DNA from 2 places in the Streptomyces sp. NPDC048462 genome. Region 2 is predicted to be linked to the other one. Evidence: riboswitches for the same ligand, from Rfam matches in the RefSeq annotation. Region 2 holds a riboswitch; the other holds the start of a gene.
The links. Region 2 has a riboswitch for cyclic di-AMP ahead of ACGFU6_RS24040 (C40 family peptidase). Riboswitches for the same ligand answer to the same signal wherever they lie in the genome.
Positions count from the first base shown of each region.

Region 1: another riboswitch for cyclic di-AMP. It lies ahead of ACGFU6_RS14200 (NlpC/P60 family protein); the one in region 2 lies ahead of ACGFU6_RS24040 (C40 family peptidase).

Region 1 covers NZ_JBICXG010000006.1:297,656-300,857, reverse strand. Annotated here, with positions in the region: gene ACGFU6_RS14200 (NlpC/P60 family protein) at 1-1,166, opposite strand, end outside; cyclic di-AMP (ydaO/yuaA leader) riboswitch at 1,165-1,317, opposite strand; gene pcrA (DNA helicase PcrA) at 1,587-3,202, shown strand, end outside.
Region 2 covers NZ_JBICXG010000015.1:39,540-42,741, forward strand. Annotated here, with positions in the region: gene ACGFU6_RS24030 (ATP-dependent Clp protease proteolytic subunit) at 1-533, shown strand, start outside; gene ACGFU6_RS24035 (hypothetical protein) at 538-849, shown strand; cyclic di-AMP (ydaO/yuaA leader) riboswitch at 1,154-1,350, shown strand; gene ACGFU6_RS24040 (C40 family peptidase) at 1,354-1,827, shown strand; gene ACGFU6_RS24045 (LysE family translocator) at 1,861-2,517, opposite strand; gene ACGFU6_RS24050 (LysR family transcriptional regulator) at 2,590-3,202, shown strand, end outside.

The DNA.
Region 1 (3,202 bases), on a different contig from region 2:
CGCACGCTCCCGTAGATCGGCATGTAGAAGATCGACTCCTCGCGCACGTTGGCCCCCGGCTTCGGCGCGTGGATCATCATGCCGTCGCCCTTGTAGATGCCGACGTGGCTGATGTCGTCGTAGAAGAAGACCAGGTCCCCGGGCCGCAGGTCATCCGTGGCGATCCGGGTGCCGACGTTCACCTGGTCCCAGGTGGTCCGCGGAATGGTGACGCCCGCAGCCTTCCAGGCCGCCTGGGTCAGCCCCGAGCAGTCGTACGAGGACGGGCCGGTCGCCCCCCAGACGTACGGCTTGCCGAGCTGGGCCCTGGCGAACGCGAGGACCTTCTCGGCCTTCGTCGAGGCGCTGCTGTCCGAACCCGAACCCGAATCCGACCCGGTGCCGGCATCCGAGCCCGTTCCGGTGTCCGAGCCGGTCCCGCTTCCCGCTTCCTTGGCCTTGCGGTCGGCCTCGGCCTCCGCGGCGGCCTGCTTCTTCGCCAGCTCCGCCGCCTTGCGCTTGGCCTCGGCCTTCTTCTTCTGCTCCAGCTCGGCCAGCCGCGCCTTCTCCTCGGCGGTCAGCTTCGACAGCAGCGTGCGCGCCTCGGTCAGCTTCGTCTGCACGTTCTGCTTGCTGGTGCGCAGCTTGGTCTGCGTCGCGGTGAGCGTCTCCAGGCTCGTCACCGCCTCGGCACGCTTCTTCGACGCCTCGGCCTGCTTCGTACGGAAGTCCGTGACGGCCTGCTGCTGGTTCGAGGCCATCCGGTCCATGAGATGGGTCTGGTCGAAGAACGACTGCGGGTCGTTGGCCAGGAAGAAGGTGGCGGTCGGCGCGAGCGCGCCGTCGCGGTACTGGGCGGCCGCGTAGTTGCCGAGGGTGCGGCGGGCGTCGTTCAGCTTGTCGGCGCGCTTGGCGATGTCGTCCAGCAGCGTGTCCACCTTGGTGCGCTGCTCGGCGGACGCCTCTTTCGCCTCGTCGTAGTGCTGGGTGGCGGTGCCCGCCTCCCGGTACAGGGCGTCGACCTTCTTCTGGACGTCCTCGATGCCGGGCTTCGGGGCCGGGGCCGCGAGCGCGCTCTGTGTGGACAGCAGGGTCACCGAGGCGAGCGCGGCCGTCGTGAACCCGATGGCCGGGGCGGAGCTGCGCACCCGGGGGCGCGGTTTGCGATGCGATGCCAAGGCCGGCATCTCCTTCCGTGGACCGCCTACCGGGTTAGCTGTCGGGTTCGGGCGGAACGGAAGGCTGCCCTACGGTCCTGGTGGGGGTTTCGGACCGATTCACCCCGGTGCTGCGTGTGGGTCCCCGGTTCCGGACCCCTGGAGGCGGCCCGGATTCGACGTGGACGCCCGCTCGGCGTGGTTCGCCTCTTGGGGGTACGGGCCGTCCGAACGAGCACGCTAGCCAACTCATGGTGCCGCTGTGAAGGTTGATGTTCGATATGCCCGATACGTTTTCGTGACCTTGCGGAAGCCGTGCGGTCCGGCCCGGCGCGGCGCGCGAATTCCCTACGCAGGGTGGGCCGGGCGTCGCCGTGTGTGGCCCCGGACGGTGTGCGTTTCCCCATGCGGCCCCGGGGTGTCAGTGCGGCCGCCTAGACTCGGACAGCGATGAGCAGCCTCTTTGACGACAGTTTCCTGGCCGGCCTCCAGCACACGGAGGAAGGGCCCCCGCCGCCCCCCGAGGACTCCGCACCCGAAGCGGTGCCGGAGGACCTCTTCTCAGGCGTGTTCGACGGGCCCCCGCCGCCCCGCGACGCGTACTACCGGGACGGCGCCCACCGCCCGGTCATCGACGCCGTCGCGCTGCTCGACGGGCTGAACACCGAGCAGCGTGCCGCCGTCGTGCACGCGGGCTCCCCGCTGCTCATCGTCGCCGGGGCCGGTTCCGGCAAGACCCGGGTGCTGACCCACCGCATCGCCCACCTGCTGGCCGAGCGCGGCGTGCACCCCGGGCAGATCCTGGCGATCACCTTCACCAACAAGGCCGCGGGCGAGATGAAGGAGCGCGTCGAGCAGCTCGTCGGCCCCCGCGCCAACGCCATGTGGGTCATGACCTTCCACAGCGCGTGCGTACGGATCCTGCGCCGCGAGTCGAAGAAGCTCGGCTTCACCTCCTCGTTCTCGATCTACGACGCCGCGGACTCCAAGCGGCTGATGGCCCTGGTCTGCCGCGATCTCGACCTCGATCCGAAGCGCTTCCCGCCGAAGTCGTTCACGGCCAAGGTGTCGAACCTGAAGAACGAGCTGATAGACGAGGAGACCTTCGCCGGCCAGGCCACGGACGGTTTCGAGAAGACCCTCGCCCAGGCCTACGCGATGTACCAGTCCCGGCTGCGCGAGGCCAACGCGCTGGACTTCGACGACATCATCATGACGACGGTGCACCTGCTCCAGGCCTTCCCCGACGTCGCCGAGCACTACCGCCGCCGCTTCCGGCACGTCCTGGTCGACGAGTACCAGGACACCAACCACGCCCAGTACACGCTCGTACGGGAACTGGTCGGCCCGGCCGGTGCCGCCGACGCCCCCGGCGAGCTGTGCGTCGTGGGTGACGCCGACCAGTCGATCTACGCCTTCCGCGGCGCGACGATCCGCAACATCCTCCAGTTCGAGGAGGACTACCCGGACGCGACCACGATCCTGCTGGAGCAGAACTACCGCTCCACCCAGACGATCCTGTCCGCGGCCAACGCCGTCATCGAGCGCAACGAGAGCCGCCGCCCGAAGAACCTCTGGACCAACGCCGGCTCCGGCACCCGGATCACCGGCTATGTCGCGGACACCGAGCACGACGAGGCGCAGTTCGTCGCGGACGAGATCGACCGGCTGACCGACGCGGGCGACGCCAAGGCCGGTGACGTCGCGATCTTCTACCGGACGAACGCGCAGTCCCGTGTCTTCGAGGAGATCTTCATCCGGGTCGGCCTGCCCTACAAGGTCGTCGGCGGTGTGCGCTTCTACGAGCGCAAGGAGGTCCGGGACGTCCTGGCCTACCTCCGGGTCCTGTCCAACCCCGAGGACACGGTCCCGCTGCGCCGCATCCTGAACGTGCCCAAGCGCGGCATCGGGGACCGGGCCGAGGCGATGATCGACGCCCTGTCGCTGCGCGAGAAGATCACCTTCCCGCAGGCGCTGCGCCGCGTCGACGAGGCGTACGGCATGGCCGCGCGTTCCGCGAACGCCGTCAAGCGGTTCAACACGCTGATGGAGGAGCTGCGCACGAT
Region 2 (3,202 bases):
TCGTCTTCCTGGGCACCCCGGTCGACGACATCGCCGCCAGCGACCTGGTCGCACAGTTCATGTACCTGGAGTACGACGCACCCGACCGGCCCATCCAGCTCTACATCAACTCGCCCGGCGGCTCGTTCGGGGCCATGACGGCGGTGTACGACACGATGGCGTACCTGACCTGCGAGGTGGAGACCTTCTGCCTCGGCCAGGCCGGCGCCGGCGCGGCCGTGCTGCTGGCCGCGGGAGCTCCCGGCCGCCGGCACGCACTGCCCGGCGCACGGGTCGTGGTGCAGCAGCCCGAACTCGCCGAGCCCGTGCAGGGACAGCCGTCCGACCTGGAGATCGAGGCGCGGGAACTGCTGCGGATGCGCGAGACGCTGACGGGCATGCTGGCCCGTCACACCGGCCGCCCCGCCGAGGAGATCACCGCCGACACCGAGCGCGACCTGATCCTCGACGCCGAGGGCGCCAAGGCGTATGGGCTGGTCGACCACATCGTGCAGAACCGCGGGCCCGCGGCGCTGCCGCCCGTCACGAGGTGAACCGATGGCGCAGCCACCGGATTTCCCGCCACTGCCCGCCCTCACCCGAGCGGAGGGCGAGTTCATCGACCGCTATCTGGAGGTCGTCGACCAGCTGGGCCGGATCAACCCGGCCCGCGCGGACAGTACCTATGGGGCCCTGCGCGCCGCGCAGGCTCTCGCCTCGCACGCGGTGGCGCTGCGGGAGGCGCTCGCGCTGATGCACGAGCGGGGCGAGACGCAGATCCACTCCGACACGTTGACGCGGGCGTTACGGGTGCTGGACGGCGAGCGCCGAGCCGGGCGGCTCACCGTGCCACCCGACCCGCCGAGTTGATCAACTCCCCCGCACCGACACGCCCGACGGGTGGATCAATTTCTCTCGCTCGTTCGGCGCAGGTGTTACCTCGCACGAGGGACGGGTCAACTTGCGCTTTCGAGGTGGGCCATGGGTGAAATCCGCCGTTCCACCCCTGATACCGCAACGGCTGGAGAAGTGCTGCGACTCCCCGCAAGGCCCCTGTCCACCCGAACGGGTCAGTCGTGACGAGCCTCACATATCACCGTTTCACCTCGGAAATCCGGCGTTCGGTGAGTCAAGATCCCTGGGACGACAAGCCCCCGCCACCGCGGCGGGGCGGTCCGGGCGGACGCCGAGTCCTGCCGCTGTCCGGATGCCTGGTCGACAGGAGTGGATCGGCAGGAGTGGAGGACCCAAGCACAACGGGCCGACCGGACTTCCGGTCGTCCCTCGGGGTGAAGCCGCCTTGTGCGGCCGGGCGACTTCGCCGGCCCGAACCCGACAGGTCATCCTTCACAGGCGGCTGACGAAGGGTTGCGCATGACTGCGCAGGTTCATGTCCCGTCTCTCCTCGCTCGGGCCACGACGGCCTCGATCATGACGCTCGCCGCCGTCGGCGGCACGCTGTTCGTCCCCGGCGCCGTGACCGACGCCCAGGCCGCGACTCATTCGATGAAGGCGCTCAACATCGCCGCGTCGAAGAAGGGATCGCCCTACCGGTGGGGCGCCACCGGCCCCAGCCGTTTCGACTGCTCCGGGCTGACGCTCTACTCGTTCAAGAAGGCGGGCAAGAAGCTCCCGCGCACGGCCCAGCAGCAGTACAACAAGACCCGCCACATCTCGGCGTCGAAGCGGCAACGCGGCGATCTGGTCTTCTTCCATTCGGGCCGCAGCATCTTCCACGTGGGCATCTACGCAGGCAGCGGCAAGATCTGGCACTCGCCGAAGACCGGCGCCGTGGTGCGGCTGGAGAGGATCTGGACGAAGAGCGTCTACTACGGCCGGGTCGGCTGACGCCGCCGCACCCCACCGGACGCATGGCTCCCGTCAGTGCAGCAGGGTGCCGGTCACCAGCACAGCCCCCAGCACGGTGAGTGCCGCGCCGCTGCCGCCCTCGATCGCGCGGGCGGTACGCGGCCGGCGCAGCCACCGGCCCAGCCGGTCCACCAGGAGCGCCACGGCCGGGAACCAGATCAGGGCCAGCAGCACGACGATCGCGGCGAGCAGCAGCGTCCTGGGCAGCGGGGCGGCCCCGGCCGGGACGAACTGCGGAAGCAGGCTGAGGAAGAGCACCGGGGCCTTGGGGTTCAGCGCGTTGGTCAGGAAGCCCTGGCGCAGTGCGCGCCGGGTCCCGACGGCAGCCTCCGCGTCCGCCTTGCCGTCCGGGTGGTCCGCCGTGGTCCCGGTGGCGTTCGCCCGCCCCTTTCGGGCCGAGCGCAGTGCGCTGACGCCCAGGTAGAGCACGTACGCCCCGCCCAGGAGCTGCACCGTGCGGAACAGCACCGGCACCGCCACCAGCACGGCGGCCAGCCCGGCGACGGCGAGCGCGGTGTGGACGAGCAGTCCCCCGGCCACGCCGAGCGCGGTCGCCACCCCCGCCGACCGCGAGGCGAGAGCGTTGCGTACGACGACGGTGAAATCCGCTCCGGGAAGCGCGACCATGACGGCCGCGACTCCGAGGAAGGCGGTCAGCTGGGCATCCATGGCTCCACCCTGGACCCGAACAGCCTTTAGCATGTACTTGCAATCTTGTGGGTCTGCCAAAAGGAACGCTTAATGTACGACCCGACACGGCTGGCGGCGCTGGTGGCGGTCGCCGAGGCCGGTTCGATCACCCGGGCCGCCGTCCGCCTGGGCTACACCGCCCCCGCGCTCTCCCAGCAGCTCGCCAAGCTGGAGCGGGAGGCCGGTGCCGCACTGCTGGTACGGCACCACCGGGGCGCCCGGCTGACCGCTGCGGGCGAGCTGCTCGCCGGCCGGGCCAGACGGGTCCTGGACGAGATGGACCAGGCGCGCCACGAGCTGGCGCGGCTGGCCGGGCTCTCCGGCGGGCGCCTGCGGGTCGGCACCTTCACCACGGCCGGCATCCATCTGCTGCCTCCCGTGCTGAGCGCCTTCCGCCGGGCGCACCCGGACGTGGAGCTGATCGTCACGGAGTACGAGCCGCCCGGCGGGGTGGCGGCCGTGGCCGGCGGCGAGGTCGACCTCGCGCTGACCCACGCGTACGAACCGGCCGCCACGGCGCCGCTCCCCTCGGGGCTCAGCGCCGAGCCGCTGCTGGTCGAGGAGCTGGTGCTGATCACCGCGGTCGGTCAGGTCCTGGCCGACGGCAGCGGGCGGCTCCCGGTGACGGACCTCGCGGGCCGGCCGCTGATCAGCAGCGCCCCCA